DNA from 3 places in the Halonatronomonas betaini genome. Region 2 is predicted to be linked to each of the others. Evidence: riboswitches for the same ligand, from Rfam matches in the RefSeq annotation. Region 2 holds a riboswitch; each other region holds the start of a gene.
The links. Region 2 has a riboswitch for cyclic di-GMP ahead of I0Q91_RS04460 (carboxypeptidase-like regulatory domain-containing protein). Riboswitches for the same ligand answer to the same signal wherever they lie in the genome.

Region 1: another riboswitch for cyclic di-GMP. It lies ahead of I0Q91_RS02045 (PAS domain-containing protein); the one in region 2 lies ahead of I0Q91_RS04460 (carboxypeptidase-like regulatory domain-containing protein).
Region 3: another riboswitch for cyclic di-GMP. It lies ahead of I0Q91_RS06595 (hypothetical protein); the one in region 2 lies ahead of I0Q91_RS04460 (carboxypeptidase-like regulatory domain-containing protein).

The regions. Positions count from the first base shown of each region.
Region 1 is NZ_JADPIE010000001.1:392,920-403,457, reverse strand. It holds gene hydF ([FeFe] hydrogenase H-cluster maturation GTPase HydF) at 1-186, opposite strand, end outside; gene hydG ([FeFe] hydrogenase H-cluster radical SAM maturase HydG) at 170-1,570, opposite strand; gene I0Q91_RS02050 (TM1266 family iron-only hydrogenase system putative regulator) at 1,563-1,838, opposite strand; gene I0Q91_RS02045 (PAS domain-containing protein) at 2,184-4,865, opposite strand; cyclic di-GMP riboswitch class I at 5,007-5,088, opposite strand; gene I0Q91_RS02040 (methyltransferase) at 5,181-5,876, opposite strand; gene I0Q91_RS02035 (class I SAM-dependent methyltransferase) at 5,907-6,749, opposite strand; gene I0Q91_RS02030 (TetR/AcrR family transcriptional regulator) at 7,105-7,710, shown strand; gene I0Q91_RS02025 (ABC transporter ATP-binding protein) at 7,722-8,576, shown strand; gene I0Q91_RS02020 (fluoroquinolone export ABC transporter permease subunit) at 8,573-9,277, shown strand; gene I0Q91_RS02015 (ABC transporter permease) at 9,295-10,002, shown strand; gene I0Q91_RS02010 (AbrB/MazE/SpoVT family DNA-binding domain-containing protein) at 10,123-10,371, opposite strand.
Region 2 is NZ_JADPIE010000002.1:281,944-292,481, reverse strand. It holds gene I0Q91_RS04495 (TraX family protein) at 1-3, shown strand, start outside; gene I0Q91_RS04490 (YaiI/YqxD family protein) at 100-546, shown strand; gene I0Q91_RS04485 (MBL fold metallo-hydrolase) at 542-1,651, shown strand; gene I0Q91_RS04480 (DUF3006 domain-containing protein) at 1,669-1,881, shown strand; gene I0Q91_RS04475 (inorganic phosphate transporter) at 1,977-2,897, opposite strand; gene I0Q91_RS04470 (DUF47 domain-containing protein) at 2,922-3,572, opposite strand; gene I0Q91_RS04465 (single-stranded-DNA-specific exonuclease RecJ) at 3,820-5,433, shown strand; cyclic di-GMP riboswitch class I at 5,506-5,584, shown strand; gene I0Q91_RS04460 (carboxypeptidase-like regulatory domain-containing protein) at 5,652-6,536, shown strand; gene I0Q91_RS04455 (hypothetical protein) at 6,736-7,185, opposite strand; gene I0Q91_RS04450 (hypothetical protein) at 7,225-7,686, opposite strand; gene I0Q91_RS04445 (hypothetical protein) at 8,294-8,701, shown strand; gene I0Q91_RS04440 (triose-phosphate isomerase) at 8,783-9,469, shown strand; gene I0Q91_RS04435 (ABC transporter permease) at 9,618-10,538, shown strand, end outside.
Region 3 is NZ_JADPIE010000003.1:236,273-246,810, reverse strand. It holds gene I0Q91_RS06635 (formate/nitrite transporter family protein) at 1-601, shown strand, start outside; gene I0Q91_RS06630 (class I SAM-dependent methyltransferase) at 754-1,497, shown strand; gene I0Q91_RS06625 (MFS transporter) at 1,511-2,779, shown strand; gene I0Q91_RS06620 (QueT transporter family protein) at 2,850-3,320, shown strand; gene I0Q91_RS06615 (pyridoxal phosphate-dependent aminotransferase) at 3,372-4,538, shown strand; gene I0Q91_RS06610 (YraN family protein) at 4,732-5,133, shown strand; gene I0Q91_RS06605 (YifB family Mg chelatase-like AAA ATPase) at 5,157-6,716, shown strand; gene I0Q91_RS06600 (HD-GYP domain-containing protein) at 6,839-7,780, shown strand; gene I0Q91_RS06595 (hypothetical protein) at 7,842-8,051, opposite strand; cyclic di-GMP riboswitch class I at 8,164-8,252, opposite strand; gene I0Q91_RS06590 (sensor domain-containing diguanylate cyclase/phosphohydrolase) at 8,476-10,275, shown strand; gene I0Q91_RS06585 (L-cysteine desulfidase family protein) at 10,259-10,538, shown strand, end outside.

The sequences.
Region 1 (10,538 bases), on a different contig from region 2:
CCCTAAAGGCAGAACTTCCATGGATTTATAAACAGGATCAGTTGTTGTGCCTGGTATTTCTGAGACCAGGGCCAGGTCCTGATCTGTTAAAAAGTTTATCATCGTTGATTTACCTGCATTTCTTTTGCCAAAGACTGCTATATGGGGTCTTTCAGCTGTTGGTGTTGAATTAAAAGTAGAGGTCATATTTATCATCCTTTAATTGGTCTAATTTATTACTGATTTTATTTGCCAGTGCCTGATTTTTCTCTCTGACTTCATTGATTTTTTGATCGATTAATTTAAAGCCATCAGCCTGTAACTGTTCTGATCCATAATTTATTAGATATTCTGCCAGGGTTAATAATGCATTGGCCTGGCAATAGGGTTTGATATCTCCTAGTTTGGCCAGTTCCATGAAATCTCTGCCTGTCCTGGCCTGCCGGTAACAGGATGTACAGAAACTTGGCAGATAACCTGCCTGGACTGCCTCTGTAACAATCTCTTCTAAATTTCGGTTATCATAGAGTTTGAACTGGCCAGTTTCTTCAGCCTTATCGTTATAACCACCTGGAGAAGTACAGGAGCCAGCACTGATCTGGGAGATGCCATATTTAAATAGCTTATTTCTTAACTGGACTGGCTCTCTTGTAGAGAGAATCATGCCTGTATAGGGCAGGGCCATTCTAATTATAGCTATCAACAGCTTAAAATCATCATCGCTGACTGGATAGGGGGCCTCTTTGATTTTAGCGCCAGCAGCTGGTTTAAACCTGGGCACAGAGATTGTATGGGGACCGACTCCATACTTTTTATCAAGATAATTGGCATGTCTTAACATGGCCAGAACTTCATATTTAAAATCATAGAGACCAAACAAAACTCCGATGCCATAATCATCTATTCCACCTTTAACTGCTCGATCCATAACCTCCAGCCGCCAGTCGAAATCCTGCTTTTTCCCTGAAAGATGCATCTGATTGTAGGTTGGTAGATGATAGGTCTCCTGGAAACAGGTGTAAGTTCCAATTTTAGAGTTAGAAACCCTTGCAAACTCCTCTTCTGTAAGTGGGGCTATCTCAAGGTTTATTCTTTTGACTTCTTCTCCTGGATTATCGCCATCAACTGCATAGATCTTATCAATCTTATCTAGAAGATCGTCAATATTAGAAGAATTCCTCTCACCTGTTAGAATCAGCAATCTTTTCTGGCCTGTATTTAATAATTCTTTAACTTCGTTCTTAATCTCTGATTCTGAAAGTTCTTTTCTGTTCAATTCTTTATTTGGAGCCCGGTAACCACAATAGAGACAGTTATTACTGCAATAGTTATCCAGATATAAAGGAGCAAAAACTACCAGCCTTTTGCCATAGATCTCCTCTTTGATTTTACCGGCAGTTTCAAGCAGTTTCACGATTTTTTTAGGGCTTTCTATCTTTAAAAGCCTGGCCACCTCTAGCTCATTTAAACCTTCCAGCTTTAAAGCTTTAGTAATTATCTGCTCAAATTCATTAGCATCTGGAGGATTGGTATCTGCAAGGACCTGTTCTATATTATTTAGCTCTAATATTTCTCTTAATGGTTTAGTCATTGATATCACCGACTTCTACTGAAGTAAGAGTTGATTTGATTGAAACTCCTGGCAGATTACCGATTTTACCTGTCATCCCAGCCACCTGGTCTGGGGTTCCTTCAACTATTAATGATAACATAGAGAGATTATATTCCCTTGAAGGTATCCCCATCCGGCCAAGGATTATATCTCCATAATCACTTAAAATCTTATTTAGTTTTTCAGCAACTTCTGTTCTATCTTTTATAACTATCCCGACAACACCAATTCTTTTAGAATTACTCATCTTCCCACCCTTTCATGTGAAAATTATAATATTATTATGTAAAAGAAAAACCCTGTTGGCTAACAGGGCGGGTAGAGTATAATATATGGTAGACTATTTACAGAGATAAGTCTCTGCAATTATAAACCGATATAAATCGCAAAGCCTGGATATCTAAAGACATAGATAAGACATAGATATCCCTGAAAATAGAGCCATAAGAATATTTCTACCCGATCCGGCGGATTGCTCCCCCTGAATCCGGAATTATTTGTGATATTTATATCATGTATTTATATTATAACTAACTATTATCAATAAGTCAATAGATATTAAAATATGTTCTAAATACAAGTATGTAACTTATTATGTGATTTTAAATATTAAATAGGTAATATCATCATCATTGTCACCATCACAAAAACTAGCAAAGTCTTTATTTAATGCTTCAGCTATTTTTTCAATTGACATATGAGTATTCTGGCTTATAATTTCATTATATTGATCACTGTATCTTGCTTTTGTATTAGTCTGCTCGCTAAGGCCATCAGTTGATAAAAATATTATTGAACCTGAAGATAGGTCAACTTTTACATTTTTATAATCAATTGCATCTGATGATATCATTTTTGAAATAGGCAGGTTTCCAGCAGGAAGTTCTTTAACAGCTTCATTAAAAATAACTGGTGGTATATGAGAGCCTGCACTACTATAAACCATCTGGTTTTCTTCAGTATCAATAATTCCAAGATTAATCGTTACAAAATAATCATCAGGGAAGTTTTCTTCCAAATTCTGTTCATAAATAAACTTCAATAATTCTTTAGGATCTGGTACTTTATCAGCAGGGAGAAGTTTTACATAAGTATTAATTGTACTTTTAACAAAAGAACTCATCATCGCTGCATCAAGGCCATGTCCTGTAATATCAATAATATAATATAACAGTTTGTTATCACTAAGTTTTATAAAATTATAGAAATCCCCACCTATTTCATTTGCAGGTTTATAATAGGCATAAATATCAAGACCATTGAGCTTAGGTAAACTAATCGGCAATCTCTTTTCATGTAAATCTTTTGCATTATTTATTTCCTGATCAAGTCTCTCTTTAGTTTTCAATAGCTTAAATTCTGATGCTTTTCTTTTTGATATGTCTTGAATAAACACAAATTCATGCTCTTGATCTTTATAGCTAAAATACTGACTTGTTATTTCAACTGGAAAACTACTTCCATCTTTTTTTATAAAATTTCTTTCATAAGTTATACTGCCCTCTTCTTTTATTTTATTCCAAAATTTATTTCTAGGAACAAATTCCTCAGTAAATATAAAATTTGCTACAGATGAACCTATAAACTCTTCTTTTGAATAATTTAATTTAGTAAGTGCTGTCTGGTTAGCATATTCAACTTTTCCTTCAGGTGATACCCTCAATATTAATAGATCTGCGTTATCAACAAAAAATTTATTCATTTCAAGTAATTTTTTCTGTTTTAAATACTCTGTTATATCTCTATAAAAACTTACAGACCCATGGATATTATTATTGTCATCTAACATAGGATAACTATATACTTCTAGTTGCTTTGTTTGATTACTCTGTTCTATGCTAGTAATTGTTTTTTCTACTCTACCTGATTTAAAACTTTCTTCTGAGGGGCAGCTTTCACATCTAGTTTCTGAATCTTTTAAAACTTGATAGCAGTTCTCTCCGATTAATGATTTATCTAAAGAATACCACTCTTTTATTTTTGAATTGGCATAGCGAATTCTAAAATCAGAATCTAAAACTATAATTCCATCCTGGATACTTTCAAGGGTGCTACTAAATAACAGATTCTTATCTTTGATTTTTTGTTGAGAATAAACTCTATTTAAAGCTGATTTGGTACTGGCAATAAGAATTTCAGCCAGTTCTAAATCTCTCCTGTTAAATGCATTTTTTTGTAAAGAAACGGCCTGAAAGACCCCGATACCACCAATTGGTATAGTTATAGCTGATTTATAGCTATTTTTAATTGGATTTGCATCAGGCTCTTTTGCTGAATCTATAGTCAAATAACTTTGATTATTTTTATAAGCTTTACCTAAAATCCCATGATCTATAGATACATCTTGCAATTTTATTTTATCAGAAGTTGCAATTGCAACTAATTTATCATCTTTAGCTAATCTAATACTACTTAAGTCTAGAGACAAAATGTTTTTAGCTGAATTAAGGGTCTTTTCACAGATCTCTTTTTCATTATTTATTTCATGAAATTCAACTGCAACTTTATTTAACTCTTTAATTTTTAATTCCTGGGTTTTTCTTTTAGTTATGTCATAAATATTACCGTGCCAGATTATACTCTCATCATCCAGTTTTTCTGGCATTGCAATAGATTCTATCCATCTTACATTTTGATCTGGCAAAATAATCCTTAGCTCTTCACTCCAGACTGAGAGGTTTTTGGCAGATTTATTAAGTTCCTGGACTATTCGATCATAATCTTTATTATGAACATAAGAAAGAGCCTTATCAGGATTGTCTTTTGTTTCTTTATAAGAAATGCCTAAAAGTTCTTTTATACCTTCTGAGATATAGGGAAAAGTATAAGAATCATCAGGAAGTAATTTGAATTGATATGTCATCCCTGGAGATTTATTAACTAGTTTATCTAATAATTCTTTTAATTGCTCAATTTCTTCCCTACTTTCTTGATATGCTATATTTTTAATACATTCAATTATCCTAATAATATCGCCGTTTTCATCAAAGATTGGGGCAGTAATTGATTTTATATAGGTATCCTTTTCAGGAATGTACTTTTCAACTGATTCTAATTTTTTACTCTTTAGAGTTTGTTTTGCTGCACAGATATCACATTCAGAATCTCTTCCTATTAATTCATAACATTTTTTACCTACAACTTTTTCCTTGGATAAATCTAAATAATCATAGCCTGCCTGATTATACATATCTATAGTATGATCTGGATATTGAATACCTATAATTTCATCAACACTATCGATAATTTTTTTAAAAGCTAAATTATTATTCATGCCAGTAACACCATCCTATAGCTATAATTTAAAACAGATTCAAATATTAAAGCTGTGTAACAATACTTTGATAATTTTCGAACATTTTAATATAAAAAAAACTGGTCCAGGGACCAGTTGATTGATGCTTTGAATTTCTAAAGCAGCAACCAGGCAGTCTTATTAAGACATAAGATCCAGGGTTTTGCGTCCCTGTTTCACAACAGGTTTGCCAATATTTGCATGTTGACTGGTACTATAGTACCATCAATATTGAATAAAGTCAAGATATTTTTTCTGCATATACAAATAATCTTTAAAATAAAGTAAATTTTATTAATACAGCAGATCAAGATCAGGTTTCTCAATACAGTAATACAGAGACCAGATGCTAAGATGCTGTGAAATCGTAAGCAGCAAAGCCGGATATGATCTAAAATATAATGCTATTGCCCATAAAAGCAAGAAGGCAAATTGATACATGGCATTATCTGTGTATTTAAAAGCTCCCTCTTTGACCAGTCCCATCTTCCGATACTTCACCCTAAAATGATCGCCACCTAAAGCCCGAATTAAGCCAAAATATCTCAGGACTGACCAGAGTGTATAGCCAGCCGGAATTATAAGTAATATGGCCAGAAATCTGGCAAAGAACAAATTAATATTTAATGTATTCTGACTGGCTCTGGCAAGAGCCATGACGGTAAATGGACGGGCAGCTAAAAACGGGAAAAAGATGATCCCCCAGACCAGTAAGTCCAGCCGGCCAAACAGCCTGGTAAATAAAGCCTGCCCAAGCTGCAACCTAAAAACCAGAGCTACAATAATTTGATGGAAGAAAAATACCATTATTCCAAGTATAAGCCAGGTTCTATCAGATTGACCTAGCCAACTTCCCTGACTTAAAGCTGTTTCTGCTAAAAACCAGGTTATTGCAGCTATAATTATTTGAAATACCAGATGGATAAACTGGCCCTTAAAAAGATAGTTTAATGAGGAAGCTTCTTCAATGATAATTTTATCTGGTTCCATTAAAATCCCCCTTCTATATTTATAGCACTTCTATCTTCTAGTTACTAAAGCAATCGTCTCTGACTGATTTGAATAACTCTTACCAGTCAGATCAGAATAAAATTCATGATCTTTAAACCCATGGCTATCCAGTAGTGTTACTGCTGAATCCCTGGTATAAAAATGATCATAAATTCTATATAAGTTAATCTCTCCAGACTCAGTCATTACAATAGTCTGATCCAGAAAAGTATCATTCTTTTGATAGAGGAAGGTTTCTGTCAGTGCAAGGTGGGGCTCAGGATGCCAGAACCCTCCGTCATTGATTTCCCAGCTCCTTCTTGTTGAGCTTTCATCTCGATTCTTATCTGAAAAGACATCAAAAATAAAAAGGCCTCCAGGTTTTAATGCCTGATAAACCCTATTTAAAAGGTGGTCTCTTTCTTTATCTGTCAGAGCCCCTAGATCACAGTAGATCAGCATAATTACATCAAACTCTTCCTGATAATCGATCTCTAAGTAGTTCTGATAAATATATTCGATCTCTAAACCCTCTGCTGCAGCCTCTTCCCTGGCATAATCTATCGATCTCCTGGAATAATCAATCCCGGTAACTCTGTAGCCAGCCCTGGCCAGCTCAGCAGCGTATAATCCAGGGCCACAGCCAAGATCCAGAAGTCCTGTCCCATGAGCATGATCAGGCAAAATCTCTTCAACAAGCCAGTTAATTGAGCTGGAAATCGTTTCAAAGTTCCTGCTGGCAGCATCACAATCAGGATCAAGGTGAGCATTAAGCATCTGTTTAGAGATATGCCAGTCGTCCCAGAAATCTAGATCAGACCTTGTAAATATCTCCGGCTTCTTAGAAAGTTCTAGCAATTTTTTGATATTCATCTTTATCTCACTCCATAATAAGTTATTTTTGAAGATACCTTTCCTCCAATCTCTCCCCGGTATCTCCTCGGTACCACCCCAGTACCAACCCAGTATCAACCCAGTACCAACCCAGTTTCAATTCTATTACAGCGTATCTTTGATTAAATATTATCCAAATAATGATTTGTACCTGAATATATTCAGGTTAAATATTAGATTATTACAGTTATATTATATAATTTTAGACTGGAAAAGTAACCACCTATTCGTATGGCTATTGATATTGACTTAATTGATTTAATATGATATATTAAAAATATCAATGAACATAAATTAAATTCATTCATACATTATATAATTGGAGGTGGCCAGAATGCCCAAGGCCTTTAGCGAAGCTGAAAAGAACATGATAAATGATAAGTTGATTGAGGCTGGTCAGGAATTATTTAGCAGGTTTGGCCTTAAAAAGACTGGAATCAAAGATATAACTGAAGCTGCAGGAATCTCCCAGGGCTCATTCTATTCATTTTACAGCTCAAAGGAGGAATTATATTTTACAATTTTAGAGGCAGAGGAAGAAAAAATCCAGAAAGAAATATTGGATTCGAATATTTTTAAAGGCGAAATTACAGCTCAAAGCTTTAAAGATTTTCTGATGAAGGGTTTTCAGCTGATCGATAAAAATCAACTGATCAAGAGGCTATATCAAAATCAGCGAGAATATCAGCAGATAGTTAGGAAACTACCTGAAGAAAAAATTGAAGATCATATTAAAAGTGATACTGAAAAATTAATGCCCCTTATCACCTCTCTTCAGGAGAAGGATAAAATGATCGAGGAAAAACCAGAAGTTATTTCAGGTTTATTGAGATCTCTATTTCTTTTAACCCTCCATCGTGAGGAGATTGGCGAAGAGATCTATCCTGATACGATTGAACTTTTAATTGACTTAATTAGCAGAGGATTAATCAAGGAATAGGAGCTGATTTGATGATTGAGGTTAAAGATTTAACCTATAGTTACCCTGGTGCTGACAGGCCGGCAATTAAAGATTTGAATTTCAGGATTGACAGAAGTGAGATCTTTGGCTTTTTAGGGCCTTCAGGGGCTGGAAAAAGCACAACCCAGAAGATTATTACCGGTATTCTAAAGGATTATCAGGGCTCGGTGCAGGTCAATGGCCAGGAGATTGCTGGCATCAAAAATGACTTTTTTGAAAATATCGGGGTATCCTTTGAGCTGCCCAATCTTTATAACCGGTTTACTGCCAGGGAGAACCTGGAGTTTTTTGCCGGGCTATTTGCAAAGGAATGCGAACCGGCTCTTGAATTGCTCGAGCTGGTCGGCCTGGCTGAGGTTGCTGATGAACCAGTCAAGAACTTCTCCAAGGGAATGAAGATGCGGTTAAATCTCTGCCGGGCCTTTTTAAATAAACCGGCTATCCTTTTTCTGGATGAACCGACATCAGGCCTGGACCCAATGAATAGAAAAAATGTCAGGAAACTGATTCAGGAAAAGAAAGACCAGGGCCAGACTGTCTTTATTACCACCCACGATATGCTGGCAGCTGATGAACTCTGTGACCGGATAGCCTTTATTGTCGATGGGAAAATTGCAATTATTGACTCCCCACGAGAATTAAAATTGCATCATGGCAGAAAGCAGATTGAAATTGGTTACAAGAATAACGGAAACCTGATTGAAAGCCAGTTTGATCTAAAAGGGCTATGGAGCAATCAGGAATTTATTGAGCTATTAAAGGAAGACAGAATCGAGACGATCCACAGCCAGGAAGCCAGTCTGGAAGATGTCTTTATCAGGATAACCGGGAGGGAATTAAGATGAGAATCCTGACAGCCTTTAAGCAGGACCTCAAATTCCAGTTCAGGCATAAGTTTTATCATGCCTACCTGATTGTCAGTATTATCTATATTGCTCTATTATTGAGCCTGCCAGGAGATTTAAGGCCCTTTATTGCCGGCATTATCATCTTCTCTGACCCGGCCATGGTCGGATTTTTCTTTATCAGCGCAATTATCCTGCTGGAAAAGGGAGATCGAATTTTAGAAAGCCTCTTTATCACCCCTTTAAAGCTGGAGGAATATATTATAGCCAAGCTGACCTCCCTGGGAGTTCTCTCCCTTGTGACCAGTCTGATAATTGTTCTGATAACAATTGAAACCAGGGTCAACTATTTATTATTGATAATTGGAGTAATTCTAACAGCAGCTACCTTTACCCTCTTTGGTCTGGCGATTACTGCCTGGATTAAAACTGTCAATCAATTTCTGATAGTCTCGACTCTCTTTAGCATGATAGCTGTGCTACCTGTAATTGGCTATCTGGGCCTGACAGATAGCTGGATCTTTTATCTCTGGCCAAGTCAGCCTGCTCTATTAATGATCGGTGGAGCCCTAAATGGTGGCATCAGCAGTTATCATCTTATCTATAGCCTGATAGCCTTTGGAATCTGGTTATATTTAGGCTTAAACTGGTCACGGAGCTGGTTCTATAAATATATTATCTTAAAGATAGGTGATAAGTAATGAAGCGGGTCTATGTAATGTTAAAAGGAGACTTTAAAAATATTAGTAGAGATTTTATGCTGCTATTTATCCTGGTATCACCGGCAATTATAGCTATTGCATTTAGCTTGATTATCCCCTTTGCTGACATGATTTTAGCTGCTGAACTCGGATTCCAGCTTTCAGAGCATTATATTTTCATAATGGCCTTTATAATTATGCTGGTTCCTATGATGTACGGAATGATGATTGGTTTTATTATTTTAGAGGAGCGGGACGAAAATATTTTGAGCTATCTTTTCGTTACTCCTCTTTCTAAAGCTGAATATATCCTATACCGGACAGGACTTGCCATGGTGATGAGTACAGCCTTTAATATATTTATCCTCTACTTTTTAGATATAGTTGAGGTCAGATTGCTCCAGTCTCTGCCAGTTCTCCTGCTTTCAACTTTAAATGCTATTTTACTGGTGCTAATTATTTTAGTCTTTGCAGAAAATAAAGTTGAAGGTTTTGCTGTCACCAAGGGCTCTGGAATACTTTTTGTTGCACCTTTGATTGGATATCTCTTTGAGACTAACTTTAGATATCTGGCCGGAATTCTTCCACCATACTGGATTAGCGAGAGTTTTATCAGTATCTATACCGGCCAGGGTAATTATATTTTCTACCTGCTGGCCGGCCTGCTAGTTTATGGCAGCTGGATCTATCTGCTGACCAGAAAATTCAGTCGCATGATCAGCTAATATAAAAAGCCAGACTTTAAAACAGTCAGTAAAATCTATAAAATTTAAAAAATGCCGGCAGTTAACTGCCGGCTGCTCCAAAAATATTATTCTATTCCCTGGTTTTTATTTGCCTGACCGCTACTCCTTTAGATCTTTTAAATCGCTAATACAGGATTCGCAGACTAACTTTTCCTTGTAGTAAGTATTATTGCTAACATTACCACAGAAATGACAGCCTGACTCATATTTTTTAATAATAATTTTATCGCCATCTACATAAAATTCCATAGGATCCTTAACGTCTATGCCCATAGTATCTCTCAGCTCTTTAGGAATTACCGCTCTTCCAAGATCATCAACTTTTCTCACAATACCAGTGGATTTCATTTTATACACCTCCAAAATGTATTTTACAATTCTATTATACATCAATTTGTAGCGGTGGTAAAGTATTCTTTTGTGAGAAAATATTAAAATGATGATATAATTAATTTAAAGTACAGGCAGTTTTATGGTAAATCTATATAATTATAGTTTAAACAAACTGAAATTAG
Region 2 (10,538 bases):
TGAACGTAAGTAGTTTATAATAAGTTAGGAAAATTATAAAATAAAAATTTTATTATATTATAGTCCTAAAAAAATTAAAATTTGGCAATAGAAAGTCAGGTGATAGGAATTAAGATATTAGTCGATGGAGATGGATCTCCAGTAATTCAGATAACTGAAAAGATTGCAAAAGAATTTAGCTATAAATTAATTATTTTTACTAATTATGCCCATCAGATAGAATCTGATTATGCTAAGATTAAAAAGTTAGATATAGAATCTCAGTCAGTTGATATGGAGATAATAAATAGAGTCGAAGCAGGTGATATAGTTATCACTCAGGATTATGGACTGGCTGCTCTGGTTTTAGGAAAAGGAGCTACTGTTCTCAATAACTCAGGCAATAGATATACTGAAGAAAATATAGATAATCTTCTGGCTAAACGCCATTTATATGCTAAAATGAGGAGAGCAAATAAACGTCACCCAACTCATAGCAAGAGAACTCCAGAGGAAGATAAAAATTTTAAGAAATGTTTAATTAGGTTATTAGAAGGGCGGGATTAATATCTTTAGAAAAAATAAATTTTTAATTTTAATATTCGCACTCGCATTTCTGCTGATATTCAGTTTTAATGTTGCAGCAGAATTAACAGTTCATTTTATCGATTTAGGCCAGGGAGATGCTATTCTCTTGCAGCATCAAGAAGGTGATACAGTTTTAATTGATGGTGGTGATAGATTTGCCAGTGTTGAAGAGAAATTAATTTCATATCTAAATGAGGCCGGCGTTGATAGATTTGATGCGATTATTGCTACTCATCCTCATGCTGATCATATTGGAGGTTTATCTGCAGTAATTGAAAAATTTCCAGTTGATGCTATTTATGATAGTGGTAGAGTCCATACATCTCAGACCTATGAAGATTATTTACTTTTAATAGATGAAAAAGATCTTACTTTTAAAACGCCTAGAAGAGGAGATAAAATAGAACTGGATAATCTGACATTTGATATTATTCACCCTGGCGAAGATACAGAAAAATATAGCTTGAATGATTCTTCTATTGTAACTTATCTTCAATATGATCAGATATCATTTATATTTACCGGTGATATTGAGGAATTTGCTGAAAGAGAAATCTTAGGTACTGGTATTGATATTTCGTCAACTATCCTTAAGGTGGCTCACCATGGCAGCAGAACTTCTACTAATAATTATTTTCTTGAAGCTGTAAATCCTGAAATAGCTGTTATCCAGGTAGGCGAGGATAATAGATTTAATCATCCAGCGCCAGAAGTTATAAATTTACTCGAGAAAAATGATATTGAGATTTATAGAAATGATTTAGATGGTGATATAATTGTTAATACAGATGGGGAGTATTATTCTATTGAAACAAATAGATTAAATCAAGATGATTTAGATCAAGCAGAGGAATCTGAAATAAGCGAACCTGAAGATTCAGAAACTAATTATAGCCAAATTAATATTAATCAGGCTTCTAAGTCTCAACTTGAATCACTCTGGGGGGTTGGACCTGTAACTGCTGATAATATTATTGAATATAGAGAGGACAATGATGAGTTCCAGACAATTGAAGAAATAAAAGAAGTCGATGGAATTGATTCAAACAAGTTTAATAGATGGAAAGATCAAATAACTATATAATCCAGGAGTTGTATATTATGAAAGTAACAGTCGATAGGATTGAAAATGGAATTGCTATTTTATTAATTAGACCAGAAGAGAAATATAGTTTTGAAATACCAGTTGAATATCTTCCAGAAAAGTCAAATGAAAGTGATATTCTTTCATTAGAATTTAAAAAGGAGATAAGTGAAACTGAGGAAGCAAAAAAAAGGGTGAAAAATCTTATTGAAAAATTAAAAAATAAATAGCAAAACCCCATCTGAGGGTACAGATGGGGCAAATGAAAATTACTGATGTTATTATTATAACACTAACTATAATTTATGGCAAGTAGTTTAATAAATTATAAAAAGATAATATTTAAAATTATCCCAATTAAAAAGGCAACTGATGGAGTTCCAATCCAGCCAAAGAGAATTTTTTTAGCCATTTCAAAATCCATCATATTAGTGCCTTTGACCAGACCAATCCCTAATACTGCTCCAACAATAGCCTGGGATGATGAGACCGGTATACCTATTCTAGCAAAGATATAAAGTGTTATAGAATGAGCTATGACTGTTATTAAAGCAGTTAATGGCGTTAAAGCAGTAATTCTTCTGCCAATGGTTTCCATGACTCCTCTACTAAAAAATATACCAAGTCCAATAGCCATACCACCTATAATACCAGCAAGTTCTGGTTCAAACATGCCAGCTTCAACAAATACACCTACAACATTGGCGACATTATTGGCCCCTAATGAATAGGCTCCATACATTCCTGCCAGTACAAGTCCAACCCTAACAAATGTCTCAAAATATTTAAGATTATTAATTCTATGTTGTACAAATATTGAATATAACTTATATAGAATAAAAGAAATCACAAGGCCTCCAATCGGAGTTAATATCCATGCAAATAAAATTGGTATAAGTGGCGAAAAGTCAACAGTTCCTGTTAAGATGTTGCCACCAATTATGGCTCCAACAACAGCCTGTGATGTTGACACTGGCAATTCCAGTACGGTCATTAAAGTAACAGTAAGGGCAGCAGCCAGTGAACTTAAAAAGGCTGTTAAAAGTGTCTGTTCTGCCAGGCCACCAAGGGTTTCCATGCCTCCAGCACCCTCAAGACCAGAACCGATAATAACAAAAATTACACTTAATAAAGCAGCTGTTTTAAATTTAAGAGCTTTAGTAACAACAGCAGTTCCAAAGATGTTGGCTGCATCATTTGCTCCAAGAGTTCCGCCTAAATATACTCCAGATAAAAGGTACCACATAGAAATTCCCCTTTCTTAGCTACTCTATCCTCGTCTTACTGAGATTACTATCTCTATTACATCTCCAACCTTTTCAATAACATCTGCCAGGTCAGATATATTTTTTATCAGATTTCGATGGGAAAGTTTACTGGCCGTATCTAGATCTTCATTCTGCCCAACACTTCTAATTAATTCTTCTTCTATATCATCAAGTTTAGATTCAATTTCTTCAAGTTGATGGGCATAGACTAAAGCCTGGTCCATATCTTTAAAGAGAAGGTTTAAACCTTTAGTTAATTTACTATATTGTTCTAAAAGCAATTCTTTCATCTCTTTAGTTTTTTCAATTTCAAGATACTCAAATTTTAAGCCAAGAAAGATTATCTCATCTATAATATCTTCTGAAAAGTCAGCTATATCATCAATAGATTCAATTAAGTTTAACATATCACTTCTGGTATGGGGCATTAAGCTACCGTTTAAAATGCTAGTAATAATATCCCGTCTTTTCTCATCTGCTTTGCTTTCATATCTATGGACAATACTGGTAAGCTCTTTAACCCTTTCACTTTCTCCTTCTTCTAAATAAAGAAAAAGGGCTTCAAGAGATTTTGTCATACAAACCCCAACCATTTCACCAAAATCAGCAAAATCAGATTCTAGCTTATCGAAATCACCAAATAATTTTGCCATACTTTTATACCTCCTCTAAATTTTTGAAATAAAAAACCTTTTTGACACAGAAATCCAGCGGAGAATTTACTGCTCAAAAAGGCCTCTCTAATATCTCAACCTAAATATTTAAATTTTTTAACAATTTACTTGCTCAAATTATACTATAAGTATTATTTATTTGTCAAGTCTTTAAGATTTTTGCTATCCAATATATTTGATGTTATATTATATTAATAGAAATAAAACTTATTAATTGGAGGAAAAGATGAATTATCAAGAGATAGCAAAATCATATAATTTAGATGAAAGTATTAGTAAAATATTAATAAAGCGAGGCTTTAATACCAGAAAGAAGTTAAATGATTTTTTTAGTCCTTCTATAGATAAACTTCAGTCTTATAATGATATTCCAAATATAGAAAATGTGATTGACTTATTAAAAGAACATATTGAACATGGCTCAATAGTTATTTTTTGCGATTTTGATTGTGATGGTCTGACATCGGCTGCTATTCTTTATAAGGCAGTTAAAAAATTTGATTCTAGAGCTAATATCAAAATATTAAGTGGTGATAGATATCGGGATGAATATGGGCTTTCAAAAAAATCAGTTGAGTTAATCAAAAAAGAATTAAAGCCATCACTGGTTATAACCCTGGATTGTGGTATCTCTAATCAGATAGAAATAAATGAGTTAAAAGATGATAATATTGAAGTTATAGTTATTGACCATCATAAAAATGACGATTTAGAGAGTTTGAAAATTTTAGGTGATAATTTTATAGATCTAAAAGTAAAAAGTGGGAATTATCAATTTAAAGAATTCTCTGGAGGAGGAATTACCTGGAGAGTAGGTCAGGCTTTATTAAAGGAATCATTTGATGAGGTTCTTGATCTTGTAACTCTTTCTACTGTCGCAGATGTTGTTCCACTTGTAGGTGAAAACAGATATATTGTTGCTGCCGGTCTAGAAAAATTTTGTTCAGGCGATATAAATCCTGGCCTGGATAAATTAACTTCTTTTTTGTGCCAATCACCTGAAGCAATTACTGCTTCGGATCTGGGTTATCAGATAGGTCCAGCCATTAATGCAACAGGAAGACTGGGATCGCCTGAGCCTGTTCTTGACTTACTTTTATATGAAGAAAGAAAACCAGCCCAAGATTTAAATCAACTTGCTCATCAATTAATTTCAAATAATGAGAAACGAAAAGAATTAACAGATAGAATAATGGAGATAGTTGATAAGAAAATCAAACCAGAATTGAATGTGATTTTGGTTAAGGGTAAAATTTTAAGGGGGCTAGTTGGTTTGATAGCCGGCAAACTTTCTAGCAAATATAATAAACCAGCTATTGTTATTGATAGTCAGACCTTAAAAGGAAGTGCCAGAAGTATTGAGCCTTTTGATATTTATGCGAATTTAAAGAGATGTCAGCAAGAAGGTATGTTAGAAGAAACTGGAGGTCATAAGCTGGCTGCTGGTTTAAAATTAAAAGCTGGAAGATTTAGAGACTTTTTTGAAAAAGTTAATCAGCTAGCAGAAGGTATTGAGTATAAAAGGGAGACTTACGATCTTGAATTAGATTTAGATAGGGTTAACTCAGATTTACTTGATAGTCTATACAGACTTGCTCCCTTTGGGCATAAAAATAGACATCCTGTTTTTTTATCTAAAGATGTTGAAATAGATAATCCTAATTTAATTAAAGAAAGACATTTAAAATTTGAGTCTAATGATATTGAAAGCATAGGATTTTATATGGCTGATAAGTTTGAGAGAGTTAAATCTGGTTATGCTGATCTCCTTTATCAGCCAGAATGGACAACATTTAGAAATAGAACTTATATTAACTTGATAGTTAAGGATATTTATTAATAATATAATTAATTTAGCCTATTGTTTTTTATAATTATTCATATTATAATTATTTACAAATAAAATATTTACCTGAGATAAAGGCACTCCTGTCGAAAGGCAGGTTCGCAAAGCTAGATACCCTGATAAACAGGGTGGTTCGGCTACCGGAGGGATTAATTTACACTACTCTTCGGAGTAGTTTTTTGTTTTTTATGGGCTTTTTTAAGGAGGATATTATGAGAAATATCAAAAAAATTGTGTTTTCTATCATGGTTTTATTTGTTGTTTTTGCAATTACAGGCTGTTCTTCATCCAGTGATATAGTTACTTTTACCGGTGATAGACCTGTTAGAGGTGAGGTTAGTGGTACAGTTGTTGAAACTTTCAGTGACGATAACCCTGTAGAAGATGCCAGGATAGTGAGAACAGACAGTAACTCAGTAACATACTCAGAAAGTGATGGTAATTATAGATTAGAAGATGTTGATAACAATACTGAAATTACAGTAACAAGAGACGGTTATGAGCCTGTTTCAAGAACAGTAGAAGTGGAAGAAGATGGCCAAACAATTAACATAAATTTTAGATTATATAAAGAATATAGTGAAGATGATGAATCAGATAGTGATAATGGAAATGAAGAAAGTACAATAAGTGCAGATTTGCTATTTGAATTAAACTGGCAAGAAGGTGTCGAGGACCTTGATGCACACTTAATAGTTCCAGATAGTAATGATTCCAGCCAGGAAGGTTATCATATTTATTATCAGGATCAAGGTTCTAGAAATAGTTATCCCTATGCTGAACTTGATCAAGATATTTTAACTTATGAGAATAATGAACCTGAAACTATTCGGATTGAAAGATTATATGAAGGTCGCTATATATATTTCATTAAAAACTTTTCAATGTATGATTCAGATAATCGAGAAGATGTACCAGAAATAAGTGATTCTGAAGCAATGGTTCGCGTTCGTGAAAACGGTGAATGGACTGAATATGAAGCTCCTACAGATGAAAATGGAATGCACTGGCATCTTTTTGATATTATAGTTGATGAAAATGGATATGAAATAGATTATATAAATGAATTTACCGATGATGAACCAGGGTTAGACTAGAATTTTTAATAAAACCCCTATTACTTAAAGAGACAGGTTAAAACCTGTCTCTTTACTTTTTTTTTATTAATTTTTCAATCTTTTAGTGGAGATAGGATAATTCAGGCAGTTAGAAATGCAGTTAAATAATTTAGATAAATTAATTTATTAAAATGAAACCTGTAGAACCTAGGTTCTACAGGTTATGGTAATTAATATTTTATCGACTAACCATTATTAATGTTTCTCCTTCTTGCCACCATACTTCAAGAATTTCATCTTCATAATTGACTCCTGCTTCCAGGATAATCATACAATGAGCATATCCTGCTTCACATGCATTAACAGAAGCATATAAGATATCATTAGATTTAACCTGGAAAGTTTGTCCTCCAGGGAAATTTAAATCAGGATTTTCTCCAATCCCTGAAAGATCAACCATCAATATCTGTTGTAAACCAGACCCAAAATCAAATGAACCTACTAACAATGTTCCAGCTCCAGTACATCCATAATCTGCAAGCTGTGGAATTAATTCTACCTTATCAACTAATAAAGACTGTACTCTGGTTGGTAAGCCTCCGCCTCTTGTTACAATTGCATAAGAATCTATAGCGCTGAACACAAAGACAATTCCAATTATGAAGAGAAAAAGAATAAATTTCTTCATAAGATTTACCTCCTAAATGCAAATGTTTTGAAGAAAATATTACATACTGGTTAAAACTAAATTGCCAACCTCCTGCCACCAGACTTCAAGATTTTCCGGAGCAAATACTTCTCCAGGTTCTAAAACCATCATTATATTAGAAAAACCTTCTTCACATGGTTTAACAGATGTATATATTTTATCATTATACTTTATATCAAATGTCTGGCCTCCAGGCACTCCTAAATCAACATTCTCTCTTAAGCCAATTAATGAAATCATTATTATATGCTGCTCACCTGAACCAAAATCAGCAAGACCTACCATTGCTGAACCTTCTGCAACACATCCATAGTCTGCATATTGAGATACGAGATCTATTTTTTCAACAAGCATAGCTAAATTATCATCGACAATAACAGTTCCTCCACCATTAATAGAGACTCTCTCAATAGCTAATACATTGCCATTTAAAAATGCTACAATCCCTAAAACCAATACCAGTATAATTACCTTTTTCATTTTTGTTCCCCCCCTTGGAATAATTAAATATAAAGTCTTTAGAAATCAATATATTCTGACAACTCTACGCGCAAATATACCATCCAGGGGCAGACTCTTCATAATTTCCAGACATATATATTACCATATTAATTATACCATCCAATTAAAGGTAATCAGTCATATTCAGGTCAAATCCAGGTCATTTTTTAGTCAATTCTTAGTCTTATTTCAGTCATATATTTTGATATTTTGTTTGAAATATTATATTATAACTTTAGGTTAATAAAATCCAAAAAGTTAGTTTCTGGAGGGATTAATTATTAAAGATCCTAAAAGAATAGAAGATCAAAACGTAGAAAGAGATAAATCAATTCCTTTTATTATTACAAGTTCATATTTTTTATCATTTCTTTTTATACGCTTAGCAGTAATAATAGCAGGCTCTGCTGGAAGTGCTGCATCCCAGGCGGTTAAAGATGGTGAATTAAGGTTTTATGTAGGCACAAATGTTGTTTTATTTGGTTATCATATTCATCATCTGTTTTTTGGTATATTATTAATATGTCTGGCCGGCTGGTTTGCTATTGTAGGATCTAATTATTTTAGTAAAAGGGATACTGCATTGATGTATGGAATTGGAATGGGTTTATTTATGGATGAAATTGGCCTGCTTTTATCCTGGGGAGATTATTGGTCCAGTACAACTTATATTCTTGTTTTATTGCTGGCTGGTATTTTCCTTAATATAGTATACTTCCCGGATTTTTGGGCAGATGTAAGAGGGCATTTATCATATGTAAATCCAAAGAGAATGACATCGTTAGGTGCTGGTAAGAGCTTTGTATTAAGGAGGGTTGATATATTGGCAGAAGAGACAAGTAATACTAGTAGAGTTAGTTTAACATTTTCAGGAATACTATATATAGCAGTAGGTGTTTTGGTACTGGCTTTTCCAGACCTGGTCTATTATTGGGTAGCAGGTGGTTTTTTGTTACAGGGTCTAAGTTCACTTGTACAGGCCTGGAACAGTTAAATATAATTATTTTTGCCTGGCAACATGCCAGGCAATTTTTATGTTATAATAATTCTATAAAATGTAATTGAGGTGTAAAAAATGGAATCTGAATATAAATTAAATTCACCTATCTTTTATGTTAATCCTAAAGCCTATGTATTCGGTAAAGAACTTTTAAAGTTTGCAAAAGAGGCAGATAAAATATCAGCGAGATACGATATACAGATAATTCTTTCACCACAGACAACAGATATTCGCTTGATTTCAAATAACACAAATCATTTATTAATCTTTGCCCAGCATATTGATCCATTAAATAAAGGGAGAGGACATGGTTTAATTCTTCCAGAAGCAGTAAAAGAAGCAGGGGCACAAGGAGTTGTTTTAAATCACGGGGAATATCAGCTTAAATTTTCACAGATATCCAAAGCTATTAATATAGCTAAAAATTTAAAATTATTAACCCTTGTTGCTGGAGAATCATTATCAGAACTTGCTGCTTTATCCAGATTGGATCCAGATATTATTCTTGCTGAGCCATCAGAATTGATAGGAACTGGAAAAAGAAGTGATGAGAACTATATAAAAAAGTCCATTAAAATTATTAAAGATATTGATCTTGAGGTAAAAGTAATGTATGGAGCTGGAATAAGTTCAGGAGAAGATGTTAAAGATATAATAAGTTTAGGCTCTGATGGTGCTGGGGCGGCCAGTGGAATTTTTGAATCTGATAATCCAATAAGAGTACTAGAAGAATTTATTTATGCAATGAATAAATTGGTTTAAAATTTAGTTTGTTAATGAAATTATTGACAGGAAATTATTTTTATGATAATATTCAATAATAATAAAGATTACTAATAAATAAGATGAATTAATAATTTTAAACATATCATTTATTATAATAACGATTTTTCAGGAGGTGAAGCCACTTTTGAAATCATATATTCTTAAAAGACTAATTTCTTTAATCCCTGTGATTATTATTGTTGCCATAATTACATTTTTTATAACTAATTTAATGCCTGGAGACCCAGTTAGAGTTATTTTAGGAAATATGGCAACAGAAGAACAGGTTATACAACTTGAAGAGCAATTAGGATTAGACCAACCTTTAATATATAGATTTATAGATTGGTCAGGAAATATTATAAGAGGAGATTTAGGAGATTCACTATATTTAAACTCTTCAGTTAGAGTAGCAATAATTAGTCGGCTGGAACCAACTTTTTTAATAGCTTTAATGGCTCAATTCATGGGAGGAGTTTTAGGGCTTTTTTTCGGTATCCTGGCTGCTGTAAACCATAGAAAGATATTAGATCAACTTTCAATAACAGTTTCTCTTTTAGGAATTTCTGTCCCGAGTTTCTGGCTTTCAATTATTCTTATATTAATTTTTTCTGTATGGTTAAGATGGTTTCCAGTAAGTGGCTATGAGCCTTTAGCAGAAGCGGGCCTTTCCACCTTTAGATATTTAATTTTACCGTCAACTGCTCTGGCTTTTATGCAAGCTGGAATTATTGCGAGGATAACACGAAGCTCAATATTAGACACATTTAAGGAAGACTATATTAGAACTGCCAGGAGCAAAGGGCTTTATCAGAGAACAATAATAATAAAGCATTCATTAAGAAATGCAATGGTACCAATTATAACGGTAATTGGTCATAATTTTGCTATACTTTTAGGTGGCACCTGGATAATTGAGACAATATTTTTTATACCAGGAACTGGTTACCTTGCTATTAATGCTATCATGAGAAGAGATATACCTGTTATACAGGGTTGTATTATTTTTGTTGCCTTAATTTATATTACTGTAAATTTATTAGTAGATATAAGTTATGCTTTTTTT
Region 3 (10,538 bases), on a different contig from region 2:
AAACAACTTAATCTTTATTGGTGCCCTGGAGGGTAAAGTTAGTAAGTCGGAATTACTTAAGAACTGGGGATTAATATATTTCGGTAATTTTGTTGGTTCAGTTGTATTTGCCTGGTTAATCTATCAGGCTGGATTGTTTAATACATCTGGTGGAGAGTTAGGTGCAGCCCATGTTAGTATAGCTGCTGGCAAGGCAAGTCTGACATTTGGCCAGGCATTTTTCCAGGGTGTTTTATGCAATATAGCAGTCTGCCTGGCTGTCTGGATGGCAATTGGAGCAAAGGATATGGTCGGCAAATCAATTGCGGCCTGGGTTCCAGTTATGGCCTTTGTTACAGGTAGTTTTGAACACAGTATTGCCAATATGTATTATTTTCCGGCAGCGATTATGGCCAGACAGGAAGCTGCAGTTGCAGCAATTATTGGTAACGAGGGGCTGGCCGGGGTTAGCTGGACAGGATTATTATATAACCTGGTTCCTGTAACATTTGGCAATATAGTTGGAGGAGCTTTCCTGGTTGGCGGTGCATACTGGCTGGTATTTTTAAGAAAGCCAAAAGCTATAAAACGGAAGTTAAAAAGAATCAGAAAAACTGCTTAGAAAAAATAACTGATATATTTAATATATATTACGCCCTTCTATGCTTATCGGTCAGGCAATGCCTGGCCGATTTAGTTTTTAATGCAGGAAATATAAACTTGAGGAAGAATTAATATTTAAGATAAATCATATAATTGGGAGGGAGAATGATTATGGATAAATTTCATGGCTGGGAATATTTCTTTGATAAGCATGCTCCAGAATATATGGATAATATTTTTACTGAGAATACTGAAAAAGAAGTTGATTTTTTGGAAGAAGAATTTAGGTTGGAAAAAGGAGATTCTATATTGGATGTTGGCTGTGGAACTGGCAGGCATAGTCTTGAATTGGCCAGAAGAGGCTATAAAGTAACTGGAATTGATATTTCAGAGAAGATGCTTGCTAGAGGCAGGGAGATTGCTGATAAAGAAAATTTAGAGATTGAATTTATTAAAGCAAATGCTGTTGATTTTAAGTTGAAAAAACGGTATGATAGTGCTGTCTGTCTCTGTGAGGGAGCATTTGGTTTATTAAATATAGGTGAAGATCCGATGGAGAGAGATATTAAGATATTAAAAAATATCTCCAACTGTCTAAAACCTGGTGGAAAGTTTATACTTACTGCCTTAAACGGCCTGAAAAAGATTAGAGAGTATAATGATGAGGATGTTGAAGCTGGCAGGTTTGATCCGGTAAATGTTGTTGAATATTTTCCAGCTAAAGAAATTATCGATGAGGCTCCAGATGATATGATCCTGCAGGAGAAAGGTTTTCTGGCCACTGAGCTGAAATTAATGCATGATGCTGCCGGGCTGGCTGTTGAGAATTTCTGGGGCGGTACTGCAGGTGACTGGAACCGGGAGGTTGTAAAGATGGATGAAATGGAGATAATGGTTGTAAGTATCAAGGAGTGAAAGGAGTTTTAGTTTGACTGATTCTAAAATGGAGAAATATAGAATGTTAATCTGGTTTATCCTTGCGATGGGCTATCTGATTGGATTTTTCCACCGGTATACACTGGGGATTATTTCTGATATCCTGGCCCAGGAGATGGATTTGACTGCTGTCCATTTAGGGGCAATGACCTCGATGTATTTTTATGCCTATGGATTTTTACAGGCCCCTGTTGGAATATTAAGCGATAAATTTGGGGTCAGGATTGTGACGACAGTGGGCCTGGTTTCAATGGGCAGTGGCTCAATCTTTTTTGCCATCTCTGATGGGATGATAATGGCCTCAACTGGCCGTTTATTAATTGGCATCGGTGCTGCGACATTTTTTGTATCGATTTTAAAGATGGTGGCTGTCTGGTTTCCGCCGGAGCAGTTTACTAAATTTACTGGCTGGACTGCACTGATGGGTAATATAGGTGCATTGCTGGCTACGACTCCATTTTCAATTTTAGTTGGATATTTAACCTGGAGGCAGTCCCATGTGTTATTTGGAGTTATAACATACATACTGGCAGTTTTAGCCTGGATTCTAGTCAGGAATAAGCCTGAAGATAAGGGATTTGAGCCTGTTAATGATATCGAGGAAGAAAAGCGAAGTTTAAAAGAGATAATTTTAGGCATGGGTGGTCTAATAAAGAGCCTGGAGTTCTGGTCATACTTTATAATAATATTTACAGTCTTAGGGGGAATGATGAGTCTGTCAGGTTTATGGATTGTTCCTTATCTTACCCATGTTCACGAACTTTCAAGGAATATGGCTGCTAATTTTGCATTTTTAATTACCAGTGGTGGCATTGTGAGTGCATTGATGTTAGATTTTGTAGAAAAGCGGTTAGGGAGCAAGATCAGGATGCTTAAACTTACTTCTGGTGTATCTGCTTTATTCTGGATATACTTTGTGATAATTAGAAGAGGCTATGTGCCGCTATGGCAGCTGTTAGGTCTATTATTTATCTTTGGTACTGTTACTCTATTTGTACTGGTTACATTTGGCAATGTTAAAAAGCTATTCCCTGAGTTAAAAGGGAGTGCTATGGGCTTAATTAATCTGGCCCCATTTTTAGGAACTATAATCTTTAACTTTTTGATTGGCTGGAGGTTGGATGCAACCTGGACCGGTCAGATGATTGATGGGAGCAGGATTTATACAATCCAGGGATATCAGCAGGGATTTGCATTTTTCCTGATATTTTCAGTGATATCATTTATTCTTACATTTCAGTTGAAGAAGATTAAGAAATAGAGTTGAAAAATTATAATAGTTAAATGAAATTGGATTAGGAAATAAGAAAATTTACAGGAGGATTTAGTTTATGACAACGAAAGAGATAACACGAGGGGCTATGATTGCAGGGTTGTATCTTGTAGTTACTTATATTTTAGCTCCGATTAGTTTTGGCCCGCTGCAATTTAGGGCAGCTGAGGCATTAACAGTATTACCTATATTGTATCCTGAGGCAGTGCCGGCACTGTTTATTGGAGTTTTACTGGCCAATATTATTGGTGGGCTGGGAATGGTTGATATTATTGGCGGTAGTTTTGTAACTTTACTGGCAGCTTATTTTACATATCAGTATAGAGATACTATTATTGCCTATTTAAGTCCGATAATTTTAAATGGATTACTGGTTAGTGCTTATTTGCATTTATTCTTTGGGGTTCCGTATTTAGTTGTAGTTGCTCAAATTACAGTGAGTCAGGCTGTTGTTGTATTTGGTCTGGGATATCCATTGATTAAGTTTTTAAGGCCGAAAGTTAAAAAGATAGATTTTCTAAAAAGGTAATTTTTAAAGGGATAATAGTTTCATAAAATATTTAAGAGGTGGCGATTGATTATGTTAACTGCTTCTGATAGAGTTAAGAATGTTGCATTTGCAGGTAATAGGATTATATTTGAGAAGGCTAAAGAACTTGAACGGGCTGGCAGGAGAATAATTCATATGGAGGTTGGCAGGCCTGATTTTGATAGCCCGGAATCTGTTAAGGATGCTGCTATTGAGGCAATTAAAGATGGAAAAGTCCATTATACTTCAAATTATGGCTTAGATGAATTAAGGGATAAGATTGCTAAGAAATTAGTTGATGAAAATAAGATTGAAGCTGGCAGGGAGAATATAATTGTTACACCCGGGGCGATGATGGCTTTATCTACTGCTATTTTTGGAACTATAGATACCGGGGATGAAGTTTTGATACCATCACCATATTATTCTTCATTTTATAAGCAGGTTCAGCTGGCAGGAGGTAAACCAGTTGTTGTGCCGACGACTGTGGAGGATGATTACCAGTTAAGCAGAGAGCTCCTGGAAGAATATTATACAGATAAGACTAAATTACTGGTTTTAAATAGCCCGAATAACCCGACCGGGGCGATTCAATCCAGGGAGAGCCTTGATGAGATTGCTGAATTTGCAAAGGATAAAGATATCTTTGTGATCTCTGATGAATGTTATGAGAAGTTTCTGTATCAGGGTGAGCATATCAGTATTGGGAGCCTGCCTGGTATGAAAGAGAGGACATTAACTGTAAATAGTACATCGAAGACCTATTCGATGACTGGCTGGCGGATCGGATTTCTGGCCGGTCCTGAGCAGTTTATAAAAGAGATGGTTAAGGTGCCTCAGAATATGACAATCTGCCCGACATCCTTTGCTCAATACGGGAGTTTACAGGCCTATGATTTATCTGATGAGATAGTTAATGAGAGGTTAAAGGTATTTAGAGAGCGGAGAGATATTGTTGTTGATAAGTTAAATGAATTAGATATGGTTGAGCTGGTGCCGCCGGCTGGAGGTCTGTATGCCTTTCCTAAGTTTGTTGATATTGGCATGGATGCGATTGAGCTCTGTGATTATCTCCTGGAAGAGGCCGGGATTGCAGTTGTGCCTGGCGGAGATTTTGGGATAGGAGCTGAAAATTCAGTCAGGATTGCCTTTACCTGCAGTACTGATGAGGTTAGAGAGGGTATGGGTAATCTAGTTGAAGCTGTTAAAAAATTATAATCAACTTGAATGATAGTATGAAAATTAGGTGGTTTATTAACTTAAGATTAATTATAAAAAAATATTTGAAATTAATTCCTGCATAAGCATAATTTATGCAGGAGTTTTTTATTTGAGGGATAAGTATATAGAGTAATGGAAAAATTATCTATTGGAGTTAAAATAATAAGGTGGAGGATAAGGAGGATTTGTGATGGAGGAGATTGGGCGGAAGATGCTTGGAAATATAGGGGAAGAGATGGCTGCCAGGTATCTTGAAGATAATGGTTATGAGATAGTTGAGAGAAATTATTACTGTCGGCAGGGTGAGCTTGACTTGATTGCCAGGAGAGAGATTCAGGATGAGGCAGATGGCAGGGAAAATGAGACAGGAGGAAGAGAGCTGGTATTTATTGAGGTGAAGACGATTAGTAATCTGGCCTTTGGGGCTGCTGAATACAGGGTCGACAGGAGAAAACAGGCCAGGATTCGCTATACTGCCAGAGAATATCTGGCAAGTCAGGATGAATATTATGAAGAGATAAGATTTGATGGGATTTTTGTCTTCAGGCGGGATGATAGCTGGAAGATCAATCATATTGAGAATGCTTTCTAGATTTAGCAGAGGGAGGTGATGGAATGCCGATTGCAATTAATTCTGGAACTGTTTTTGGGATAGAGGCTGTGCCAGTTGGGGTGGAGGTTGATATAAATCGGGGTCTGCCGGCCTTTGTGATGGTTGGTCTGGCCAATCAGGCAGTCAGGGAATCCAGGGAGCGGGTTAGATCTGCCCTGATCAATAGTGGTTTTAAATACCCGACAAAGCGGATAACGATAAATCTGGCTCCAGCTGATTTAAAGAAGGAGGGGCCTCAATTTGACCTGCCGATTGCCCTGGGAATACTGGCAGGAGATGGGGTTATAAATGAGATCCCTGGAGATACTTATATTATTGGAGAGCTGGCTCTAAATGGCGAGGTGCAGGCAATCAGAGGATTAATGCCACTGCTAGAGCTGGCTGAAAGATCCGGGTTTAAAAACTTTGTATTTCCAGCAGCCTGTAAAAATGAGGTTAAATTTAAGAGTAGATTGAAGCTTTTTCCTGTGAATGATCTTTTCGAGGCGGCTGAATTGTTTCAGGAAGATTTAAATAGACTGGCTGGCTGGGAGTTTAAGGAGAGATTTGAGGATGAGGGGTTAATAGATGTTGAGCTGGCGGATATTAGAGGCCAGAAGGCCGGGCGGAGAGCAGTTGAGATTGCAGCTGCCGGTCGGCATAATCTGATTTTAAGCGGACCTCCCGGGACTGGCAAGACATTACTGGCCAGGAGTATTCAGGGGATTTTGCCTCCACTTGAGAGAGGTGAGTTAAAAAAGGTGGCTGCAATTGGTTCAGCTGTTGGCAGTCCTAAAGTTGATAGAATGGCGCCATGGCGGGCACCTCATCATTCTATATCCAGGGCCGGGCTGGTTGGTGGCGGTAGTTATCCGGCTCCTGGCGAGATAACATTGGCCCATCAGGGGATATTGTTTTTAGATGAGCTGCCAGAATTTAGACGAGATATGCTGGAATTATTGCGACAGCCGATGGAAGCCGGGAGTATCAGTATTTCCAGGCGGGATTATAAGGTGGACTTTCCAGCTGATTTTATGCTGGTTGCTGCAATGAACCCCTGCCCCTGTGGTTATAATGGTTCGAGCTGGCAGGAATGTAGCTGTAGCAGGAGTATGATTGAAAGGTATCAGGCTAAATTATCAGGTCCGCTCCTGGATAGGATTGATATTCAGCTGGAGTTAGTTGATTTGAAACCAGATGAGATGATAACAGCTAAATATAGGGCGGAATCGAGTGCAGAGGTAAGAAAACGGGTTATAGCTGCACGGGAGATCCAGCTGGTGAGGAATAAAGGCTGGATGAATGGTGGTAAGATAGTTGATAGTAATAGGAATGGGGTTATAAGTAATAAAGGCAAATTGAATTCTGAGTTATCGAGGAAAGAGCTGGAAGAGGTCTCGCCATTGGGCCAGGCTGAACGGAGATTTCTAAAGGAGGCGATATTAGGTTTAAAGTTATCAGCCAGGGCAGTTGATAAGATCTATCGGCTGGCCAGAACAATAGCTGACCTTGCCGGGATTGAGACGATTGGAATAGATGAATTATCTGAAGCCAGTTTATACAGGAGGAAGAAGTTTATATAATTTTTGCTGCTGGACTCCTGCTAAATGCTTAAAAACGACAGAAAAGCAGGAAAAATCGATTATATATGTAACTTAATATATAGTTGATTTAAATTATGTCTGGTGGAGGTTGATTAATAATAATGAATAAATTTGATGATATAGGTTTTCCACTTTCTTTAGTTATTGGAGATGAAAGTGACTATTTAGATAAAATTGAAAGAAAAACAACAAGTTTATCTTTGATTGCTCAGAATGAAGATTTGGAAGTTATTCATCAAGAAATTGTTGAAGATAGAATATTTATGATTAAGACAGAAGATGATGCTTTTGAATTTTATTTTCTATTAGATGGCAAGGTAAAAAGCAAAGATAGTGAAGAAATTTTAACAAAAGGTAATTTCATATCAGTAAATGGTGAAGTAGATGAGACATATTTTAAAACACTAGAAAAAACAGAGTTATTAATATTTACTAATTCTCCAGTTTTTAATAATGCTGAAAAGAGATTTAATGAATTAATTGCTTTAAATGAGAAGGTTTTAAATAAGGATCTAGAGACTAAGGAACATTGTACTAGATTGCACTGGCTCTCATTAAAGACTGCTGAATTGTTAGGTTTAAGAGATAAACAGTTGTTTAATTTAAGTTATGCTTCATTTTTACATGATACTGGTAAAATTGAGATTGATTCAGAGATATTAAATAAACCAGGGAGTTTAAATGATGAAGAATGGCAGGAGATGAAGACCCATTGCGTAAAAGGCAAAAACATAATATTAAAATATTTAAAAGAAGGTCATTATAAAGATGTTGCAGAAATAGTACATCAACATCATGAGAGATATGATGGTAAAGGTTATCCCCAGGGATTAAAGGGTGACGAAATAATGATTGAAGCTCAAATATTAACTGTTGTAGATGCTTATGATGCCATGACCAATGAACGACCATACCAGGATAGGCTTAGCCGGGAAGAGGCATTAAAGGAGTTAGAAGAATGTAAAGGTGGACAGTTTTCACCTGAGGTCGTTGATGCCTTTTATAAGGCTGAAAAGGAATATCAGAGAGAAAATATTGAGTAATAAGATAGGTTTATCGCTAAAAGCGATAAACCTTAAATCATTAATGATTTTTTTTTGTTTTTTATTCTCCAGCTACATATAGTGGATTATTAGGGCCATGGCCATTGCCTGAACCTGAATATCCATTGGCTTCTGGTTCTGCTGGATTGTAAATTACTCTTTCTCCATTTTCAAACTGGACTATGTCATTAGAATTTGAGGCGAAGGATGTCATTGAGAAAGAGACGATAAGGGTGAACACGATAAGTAATACGGTTGCTTTTTTAAGCATTTTTTTCCTCCTTTAAATTTGTGAGCTACTTTTCAGCAGGATACCCTTTAAGGGAGGAAATAAAAATAACCTGTCAAACCCAGGAGGCGACAGGTATAATCCTATCCTCCACTTCGGCAATCTGGCAACCATAACATGGATAGTCACAGGTTCACAGACTTTGCGAATCTTTCCTTTCGGAAAGAGTAGCCTTTTTCGGGTAGAGAAAATAATTTTTTCACTTTTATCAATTATATCATAAAAAATAAGTTTTGCATAGTTTTTATTGCCAAAAATTATAATAAAATTTTACTAATTATTTTTTTAATGAGTAAAATACCATGAGATTTTGAATCTTATATATGATATAATAGATTTACTGATAACTTTTTATTTTAAAAAGTTTTTGCAGAGTTTTTGGTGAGTTTATGAAGGAGGAGTAAAAATGTTTACTGACCTCTGGGAAAAAGCCATTAAAATAGGAAAGATGAGGATTGGGGCCAGAGTATTATGTTATTTGATACCAGGCCTATTATTATTTATTCTGGCTTTTTATGCTGAATTAAGTATTTTAGGGCTTATTCTTCTTCTTTATGCTGTAATAATTGGATTTACTGCTGGGTTTAAAGGTGTTATACCAGCAGCTATTTTAATAATTGTTGCAAGTATTATTTCGATAAATAGATTTGGAGTTACATCGTTTTTAAATACTTCTGTGCATATAGCCTTTGCGATTGCTCTCAGTCTGGGGATTGGGCTTTTAAGGGATAAATATCTGGAATATATGGCTAATTATCGGCTGACCCAATTTGGAATAGAGAATGCCAATTTGATGACTTTTTTATTTGATGAGACCAGTACAATAATTGATATTAACAAATATGCATCGGATTTATTAGGATATGAAAAAGAGGAATTAATCGGGGAAGAGTTCGAGTATTTAGTAAGTGAGAGCGGGGAAGAGCTTTATATGGACTGCCTGCGGGATATGGATTATCAGGGTCCTTTAACATTCAGGCTTACTCTGGAGACTAAACAGGAAAAGAAATTGCCGGTTGAAATAAATTGTAAACATCTAAACTATAATGGGCAGGAGTATGGGTTTTTATTTGCGCAGGATATTACTGAGATTTTAAAGAGGGAAAAGGATATTAATTATCTGTTATACCGGGATAGTCTGACTGAATTGTATAACAGGCGATTTTTTGAGGAAGAGCTAAAAAGGCTTGATACAGGAAGACAGATGCCTCTGGCGATAGTAATGATTGATGTTAATGGGCTTAAGGTAATTAATGATACCTATGGCCATAAAGCCGGGGATGAACATCTTAAGAAGGTTGCAAATATATTAAAGAACTCAATCCGTCAGGAGGATATACTGGCGAGATGGGCTGGAGATGAGTTTGTTATCCTGATGCCGAATACTGATTATGATGCAGCTAAACTTTTATACAGGCGGATAAAAAGTAACTGCTTGCTTTCATATGAGAATGGGGATCCGATCTCGGTGGCTATTGGGATTTCAGTAAAATCTGATAGTGAGACGGAGATAAATAGTGTTTTAGAAGAGGCTGATAAGGATATGTATTGTGATAAGGCCCTGGATGGTGAAAATAGCGGTGAGCATCTTGTAAAGCATATGCTGGAAGAGCTTAAAGAAAACAGCTTTGAAACCAGAGAGCATCTGAATAATGTAAGGGAGCTGGCTATAGGACTGGCTGAAAGGATTGGCCTGTGTGATGAGGCCAGGGAGGATCTTGATTTTCTGGCGAAATTTCATGATATCGGGCTGCATATGCTGCCAGATGATCTGATTTTTAAAGAAGAGAGACTGGATAAGGATGACTGGAAAGAGATCAGAAAGCATCCTGAATACGGAAGTAGAATAATTAATTCTCTCAGGGATTATGATGATGTGGCTGAAAATATACTGGCCCATCATGAATGGTGGAATGGCCAGGGGTATCCTGATGGTCTTGAGGGTGAAGAGATCCCTTTATATTCAAGGATAATAGCGATTGCAGATGCCTTTGATGTGATGATATCTGGCAGACCATATAAACCTGCTAGAGATCCGGAGGATGCCCTGGAGGAGTTAAAGAATTACCGGGGTATACAGTTTGACGGGAAACTAGTCGATGAATTTGTGGCAATGGTTGAAAATAGCGGGATGATTAAAGACAATCAACTAAAAGATGAAGCAATTAATACAGGGGTGGAAATGGAATATGGAGATGATGGATGAGTTAAAAAGTATTATTGAGGAAGCTTTAATGCCGGCCCAGGGTTGTACTGATCCGGTTTCGGTAGCCTTTGCTGCTGCCAGAGCGAGACAGGAGTTAACAAGGAGAATTGGTGGAACTGGCAACGCTGGTAATTCTGGAAAAATTGATGGCACTGGTGAGGGTGTTAATGCTGGTAAGCTAGAGAAGATAAAGATTACTGTTAATGCTAATTTATATAAGAATGCGGCCAGGGTGACAATACCTGGTACGACTGACTGCGGGG